Regions from separate parts of the Serratia sp. GW822-FHT06D09 genome, predicted to be linked through region 3. Evidence: riboswitches for the same ligand, from Rfam matches in the RefSeq annotation. Region 3 holds a riboswitch; each other region holds the start of a gene.
What was found. A riboswitch is a leader RNA that binds a small molecule or an ion and turns the genes downstream of it on or off. The one in region 3 is predicted to bind thiamine pyrophosphate.
Positions count from the first base shown of each region.

Region 1 (2,200 bases), on a different contig from region 3:
CGATCATCACCTGCACGTCATATTCCCAGGCAATTTTAGTCAGTTCGCCCAGCGTGCGCAGTTCGGCGAACTGCGCTTCATCATTGGCGTCCTGAATTGAGCCGGGGCGCAGGCCATCGCCCAGGGACAGTGAGACGTCATAGGCGGCGCAAATTTCGCAGATTTCGCGGAAGTGCTGGTACAGGAAGTTTTCCTGATGGTGTGACAGACACCATTTAGCCATGATCGAACCGCCGCGCGAGACGATGCCGGTCAGGCGCTTGGCGGTCATCGGTACATAGCGCAACAGTACGCCGGCGTGGATGGTGAAGTAGTCAACGCCTTGCTCTGCCTGCTCAAGTAACGTATCGCGGAACATTTCCCAGGTCAGGTTTTCCGCCACGCCGTTCACTTTTTCCAGCGCCTGATAGATAGGCACCGTTCCGATCGGTACCGGGCTGTTACGCAGGATCCATTCGCGGGTTTCGTGGATATAGCGGCCGGTGGACAGGTCCATCACCGTATCCGCGCCCCAGCGGGTGGACCAGACCAGTTTTTCGACCTCCTCTTCGATGGATGAGGTCACCGCCGAGTTGCCGATGTTGGCGTTAACTTTCACCAGAAAATTGCGACCGATGATCATCGGCTCGGATTCGGGATGGTTGATATTAGCGGGGATGATGGCGCGTCCAGCGGCCACTTCCTGGCGAACGAATTCCGGCGTGATGTTCTCCGGCAGATTGGCGCCCCAACTTTGGCCTGGATGCTGCTGGCGCAGGACATCGCCACGGATACGCTCGCGGCCCATGTTTTCGCGGATGGCGATAAACTCCATCTCAGGGGTGATTACGCCAGCGCGGGCGTAGTGCAACTGGGTGACGCATTTGCCGGGTTGCGCCTTGCGCGGCCGCGGCAGATGTTCAAAACGCAGGTGATCCAGACCTTCATCCGCCAGGCGCTGCTGGGTAAAGCCGGAACTGACGCCATTGAGCAGTTCGGTATCACCGCGTTCAGCTATCCAGCCTGCACGCAGTTTTACCAGGCCGGTATGCACATTAAGTTCAGATTGCGGATCGCCATAAGGACCGGCAGTGTCGTATACCGGAATGGCTTCGTTGGGCTGGTACTGTGGGTTGTCTTTGTCGCCGCCAAGCAGCGTCGGGCTAAGCTGGATTTCACGCATCGGCACCCGCAGATCGTTGCGTGAGCCCTGCAGATAAATCCGGCGTGAATTGGGAAAGGACACGCCCTGAAGGGTATCGATAAACTGCTGGGCTTCTTCGCGTTGCTCTTTACGGGCACGGGGTTTTTTAACGTTAGACATAGCAAGTTCCTACCAGTGTGTTGGGTTGGGAATGTTGCTTGTCTGGAGCTCGGAGGGAGTAATGATGCTGGCCGACAGGGCGGGATTATCCCTGTTGGGATCACCTGCCTGTGGCGATAGATTACTCTTGTTCCCTTCGCGGGTATTAACCCGATCAGGTTCCGCGGATCCCGAATTAACGGTCTCAGCCTGGCCAATTTGATGAACAAATCAGGCGCTAGGCACTCCGACAAGATGCCCCCAGTATAGGAGGGTGAATAAAAAAAACTACAAAATTCTAACGTGCCTGATCCAGCGCTTTATCCGGCATCGTTTGCTGCCAGGCTTCGGTCGCCAGTTGGATCAGCTTATCTTCCAGGGTAAAACGTGCCGCCAGGGTTTCACCGATATCCGACAATGCCTGATGGAGTTCCAGGCACACATCCTGATCGATATCCACTTCGGTATAGCGATCGTGAAATGCCATAATCTGTTCGGTATTTGCCCACAGTTTGGGGTAGATGTTTACCGACAGCGTCATTTTCGGACTGGATGCGCCTTCCACTTGCTTGATAATTCTGTCATAGATATGAAAATGACCGGCGGAGAGGTAATCCACCAGATTATGGCAAAAGTTCTCCAGCGCTTTTTCATTCAGCGGCGTATGCTTTTCTTTATTCGGTTTGATACCCACGAGGGTGCAATAGGCGACCAGCAATTGCTTGCGAGCCTGAAGCCATTGATCAACTAATTCATTACTACCACCAACGCGCTGAGTCAGGCTTTCCAAACGGTTGAGCATGTTTGACTCCGTAAGTAATAAAACGTAACAGTAAGTTATTAAAATGTTACAAGGCCGATTTGTAGAGTGCCAGTGAAGCTGAGGTTGTGCAACAACGATATGGAACTTGCATTAAC
Region 1 is NZ_JBXALO010000019.1:7,718-9,917, reverse strand. Features, by position in the region: gene thiC (phosphomethylpyrimidine synthase ThiC) at 1-1,303, opposite strand, end outside; TPP riboswitch at 1,418-1,542, opposite strand; gene AC1RKG_RS24255 (Rsd/AlgQ family anti-sigma factor) at 1,581-2,084, opposite strand; gene nudC (NAD(+) diphosphatase) at 2,184-2,200, shown strand, end outside.
Region 1: it holds a riboswitch for thiamine pyrophosphate, as region 3 does, so the genes downstream of both, thiC (phosphomethylpyrimidine synthase ThiC) here and AC1RKG_RS08870 (TenA family protein) in region 3, are expected to answer to the same signal.

Region 2 (2,200 bases), on a different contig from region 3:
GTACTGCAGTGCGGTCTGCGGGACGGTCATTTGGTCAAATCCGGCCGGCAGTGAGGTCTTGATCACCGGGTACATCCAGTTGCCGGTAGGAATGGCGTTTTGGAACGCCGGGGATACCATAAATTGCATAAAGCGTTCCGCCAACTCAGGTTGCTTGCTGGCCTTGAGTTTGCCCGCCACTTCCACCTGCAGATAATGGCCTTCACTGAAGTTGGCAGCGGCGTAGCTGTCTTTTTTTTCTTCAATCAGATGGTAGGCTGGGGAGGTGGTGTAGCTAAGCACCAAATCGCCTTCGCCTTTCAGGAACAGGCCATAGGCTTCGCTCCAGCCCTTGGTCACGGTGACGGTTTTCTTCGCCAGCTTCTGCCAGGCTGCCGGTGCCTGATCGCCATACACTTTCTGCATCCACAGCAGCAGACCCAAACCTGGGGTACTGGTACGCGGATCCTCATAGATCACTTTCCAGTTCTGGCTGCTGTCGACCAGCTCATGCAGGCTTTTGGGCGGGTTTTTCAGCTTTTCTTTGTTGTAAACGAAGGCAAAGTAGCCGTAGTCATAGGGGACGAAGGTTTTGTCTTGCCAGCCGCCCGGTACGTTCAATTTGCTGCTGTCGACGTCGCTTGGCGCGAATAGCCCAGTTTGCTGCGCCGCCTGTAGCAGGTTGTTGTCCAGCCCCAGCACCACGTCGGCGGCGCTGTTTTTGCCTTCCATGCGCAGGCGGTTAAGCAGTGAGACACCGTCTTCCAGCGCGACAAATTTCAGCTCGCAATCACATTGGGCCTCAAAGGCTTTTTTGACCGCCGGGCCAGGGCCCCAGTCAGCGGCGAAGGAATCGTAGGTGTAGACCGTCAGCGTGGGCTTGGCGAACACCGGTGCTGCGCAAAACAACAGTAACAAGGGCAGGCTTTTTTTGACCACTTTGCACTCCTGAAAATTTAGGGGGGCAAGGGTATCTGAGGGGGCAAGCGGCTGATGCCGGATCGCTGGGCTCAAATCCCTCCGCCGGTATTGACCGGATCAGGTTCGACGGGTTTGTTCTCAGCAAAACCGGCCGCTTGCGTTTTCATTACGCTGCTGTCGTTTCGCACCCCGTTGAGACGGCGCCATTGTAAAGACTAACGGGCGCCGGTGAAAGGTGCTTATGCTTCCGGCGGCGCAAACCAGGCGGATTTGAAATCGAACCAACCCAGAGTGTTCATTCGCACGCCGCGCATGCTGCGCTGGCCATGCAGTTGCAGCCAGTGGTGGAACAGAGGATGCAATTGATGGCCGCTGACCAGACGTTGGCAAAAGTCCGCCAGCGGCAGGGCATTGGCGCGCCACAGCGCCGCATCTTCGGACAAGTCCTCACTCATGCAGTGCTGCATCAGCGGCAGTTCATACAGGGTGGCGAACAGTGAGAACTCCAGCGGCAGGTAAAAGTTGGCGCTGCCGAGCCACAAATCGGTGCTCGCGTCGCCTTTATGCCAGGTAGCGTAATCGACAATCTGAATATTCAGCTTAATGCCGTGCTGCGCCAGCAGCGGCTCGATGGCCTGCTGAATGGCGTGGAACTCCGAGTGTTCGCTGTAGTAGGTCAGGGTCAGTTCGGTCAATCCGGCCGGTTTGGGCTGCAATGCCAGCGCGCGATTGTGGTGCCAGCGCGGCAGAATGCCGTAGGCCGGTGACCAATAGCGTTGATAAACAGGGCCGGCGTTGCTCAGGAGCGAAATAGGGTTGATCAGTTCGCATAACCAGCTGCGGATGACCGGATCGGCCGCCAGCGGAGAGCGCTGATCGAATAGCAGAAAATAGCAGCCTTCTTCCAGTCGACTTTCCAGCTCGTTTTTCCCGGTATCGTCCGCCTGGAGCTGTACGCCGGAGTGTACCAGTTCTTCGGTCACCTCTGGCAGCACCCAGATATTGACCTCGTCGATCAGTGCGCGATAGCCAAAGTAATCATCAAAGGCGTGAATTTTCATCTGGCTGCGGTGATTGCGCACCACGCTATAGGGGCCGGTACCGACCGGATGGCGCGAGAACTCCGGCAGGCTCTGCCACTCGCGCGGCAATATCATGGCGTGCACGCTGCCCAGCAGCCACGGCAACCAGTAATCGGGGCTATGCAGATGCACGTCAATCACGTAGGGCGTCGGCGACGTCACGCGTTCGATATGGGAGAACAGCGGTTGTGGCATCAACCGGCTGAGCGAACTGATGA
Region 2 is NZ_JBXALO010000006.1:192,867-195,066, forward strand. Features, by position in the region: gene thiB (thiamine ABC transporter substrate binding subunit) at 1-918, opposite strand, end outside; TPP riboswitch at 977-1,102, opposite strand; gene sgrR (HTH-type transcriptional regulator SgrR) at 1,140-2,200, opposite strand, start outside.
Region 2: it holds a riboswitch for thiamine pyrophosphate, as region 3 does, so the genes downstream of both, thiB (thiamine ABC transporter substrate binding subunit) here and AC1RKG_RS08870 (TenA family protein) in region 3, are expected to answer to the same signal.

Region 3 (2,200 bases):
TGCTGCACGTGGAAGGGCTCGCCGGTTTCGTCGTTTTTCAGCGTTGAGCTTTGCAGATTCATGCCCAGCTTCGCCGCCCAGATCGCCGTGGCGTTTGAGCTGGCGCCCCACCAGATGCGATCGCGCAGCCCGGCGGAGAAAGGTTCTACCCGCAGCAAGCCCGGCGGGTTCGGGAACATCGGTTGCGGGTTAGGTTCAGCAAAGCCTTCGCCACGCAGCGCTTCCAACAGGACGTCGGTATGGCGGCGCGCCATATCGGCTTCGGTCTCGCCTTCGGCAGGCGTATAACCAAAATAACGCCAGCCATCAATCACCTGTTCGGGAGAACCGCGGCTGATGCCCAGTTGCAGCCGCCCGCCGGAAATCAGGTCGGCGGCGCAGGCATCTTCGACCATATAAAGCGGATTTTCATAGCGCATGTCGATCACGCCGGTGCCGATCTCAATACGCTGGGTTTTGGCGCCGATGGCTGCCAGCAGCGGGAATGGCGAGGCAAGCTGGCGGGCAAAGTGGTGTACGCGAAAATAAGCCCCATCCGCCCCCAGCTCTTCTGCCGCCACGGCAAGATCAATGGATTGCAGCAGCGCATCTGCCGCCGAACGGGTGCCCGACTGCGACGAAGGCGTCCAGTGGCCGAAAGAAAGGAAGCCGATTTTCTTCATGGGGTGATCCTTAGATTCATTAATGACCGGATTACAGTGACAAAAATCGCCCCCTTCCGGCCAGAAATATCGTGGCCGATCGCACTAAACGGATCCTTTTACGCCACGACGCCACACTGCCTGAGCATTGTAATCAAAAAGTAAATATCGTATAACAGGCTCCTCCGAGGGGTGTCCTGTTACGGGCTGAGATGGCGCAAGCCGAACCCTTTGAACCTGATCTGGGTCATGCCAGCGAAGGGACGGTCGGCAATCCCCTCACGGCGGTTGCCTGTTCATACCTCACCTCAGCGCGCCCGGATCTCCACTCACTTTTGGAGGTCCCATGTTTACTCCCTTATTCGATAACGGTCTTTACGGAAAGCTGCGCCAACAGGCCGGCGGTCACTGGCAGGACTATGTGGCACACCCCTTTATTCAGCAACTGGCCGCCGGTACGCTGCCGGAACCCGCTTTTCGCCGCTACCTGACGCAGGATTATCTGTTCCTGATCCACTTTGCCCGCGCCTATGCCCTGCTGGTCAGCAAACTGCGCACCCTGCCGGAAATGCGTGCCGCTACCGCTTCGCTCAATGCGATTGTCGCCGAACTGCCCCTGCACCTGGCCTATTGTGCCGACTGGGGATTGAGCGAACCGCAGATAGCCGCCGAACCCGAAGCGCCGGAAACCCTCAATTACACCCGCTATGTGCTCGATATCGGCCACGCCGGAGATGCTCTGGATCTGCTGGCAGCGTTAATGCCCTGCGTCGCCGGCTATGCCGAAATCGGCCTGCGCCTGCTCAACGATCCCAACACCGTGATGGAAGGCAATCCCTATGCCTCGTGGATCCGCAACTATGGTGATCCCGCCTATCTGAGCGGCGTACAAGCCTCCCTCGACCTGCTGGAAAACGTTGGCCTCCAGCGGGGTGCCCCAAGCCGTCTAAACGAACTGTCGGCGATTTTCACCACCGCCACCCGCCTGGAATCCGCCTTCTGGCAGATGGGGTTGAATGCCCAATGAGCCTCGGCGACACGCAGCACGGCAATGCCCGGCCCGGTATTCAGGTACGGGATCTGACCCTGCGCTTTGGTCAGCAGGTGATTTTCGATGGTCTGAATTTCGATATCGCCGGCGGCAGCTTCGTTGCCCTGCTCGGTGCCAGCGGCGCGGGGAAAACCAGCCTGCTGAAGATCATCGCCGGGCTGGCGAAACCCACCTCCGGTACGGTTATCGGCAGCGATGGCCTACCGATCGCCGGACGTATCGCTTATATGGGGCAAAAGGATCTGCTCTATCCCTGGCTGACAATTGACGAGAATATTAGCCTCGGTGCGCGGCTGCGCGGCGAAAAGGTCGACCGCGCCTGGGCGGAACATCTGCGGGAACGCGTGGGCTTGACCGGCTATGGCCGCAGCTTGCCTGCCGCGCTGTCCGGTGGCATGCGTCAACGTGCCGCTATTGCCCGCACGCTGTATGAGCGCCAGCCGATTGTGTTGATGGATGAACCCTTCTCCGCGCTGGATACCATCACCCGCGCCATGATCCAGCAGCT
Region 3 is NZ_JBXALO010000003.1:252,813-255,012, reverse strand. Features, by position in the region: gene AC1RKG_RS08875 (LLM class flavin-dependent oxidoreductase) at 1-662, opposite strand, end outside; TPP riboswitch at 820-922, shown strand; gene AC1RKG_RS08870 (TenA family protein) at 988-1,668, shown strand; gene AC1RKG_RS08865 (ABC transporter ATP-binding protein) at 1,665-2,200, shown strand, end outside.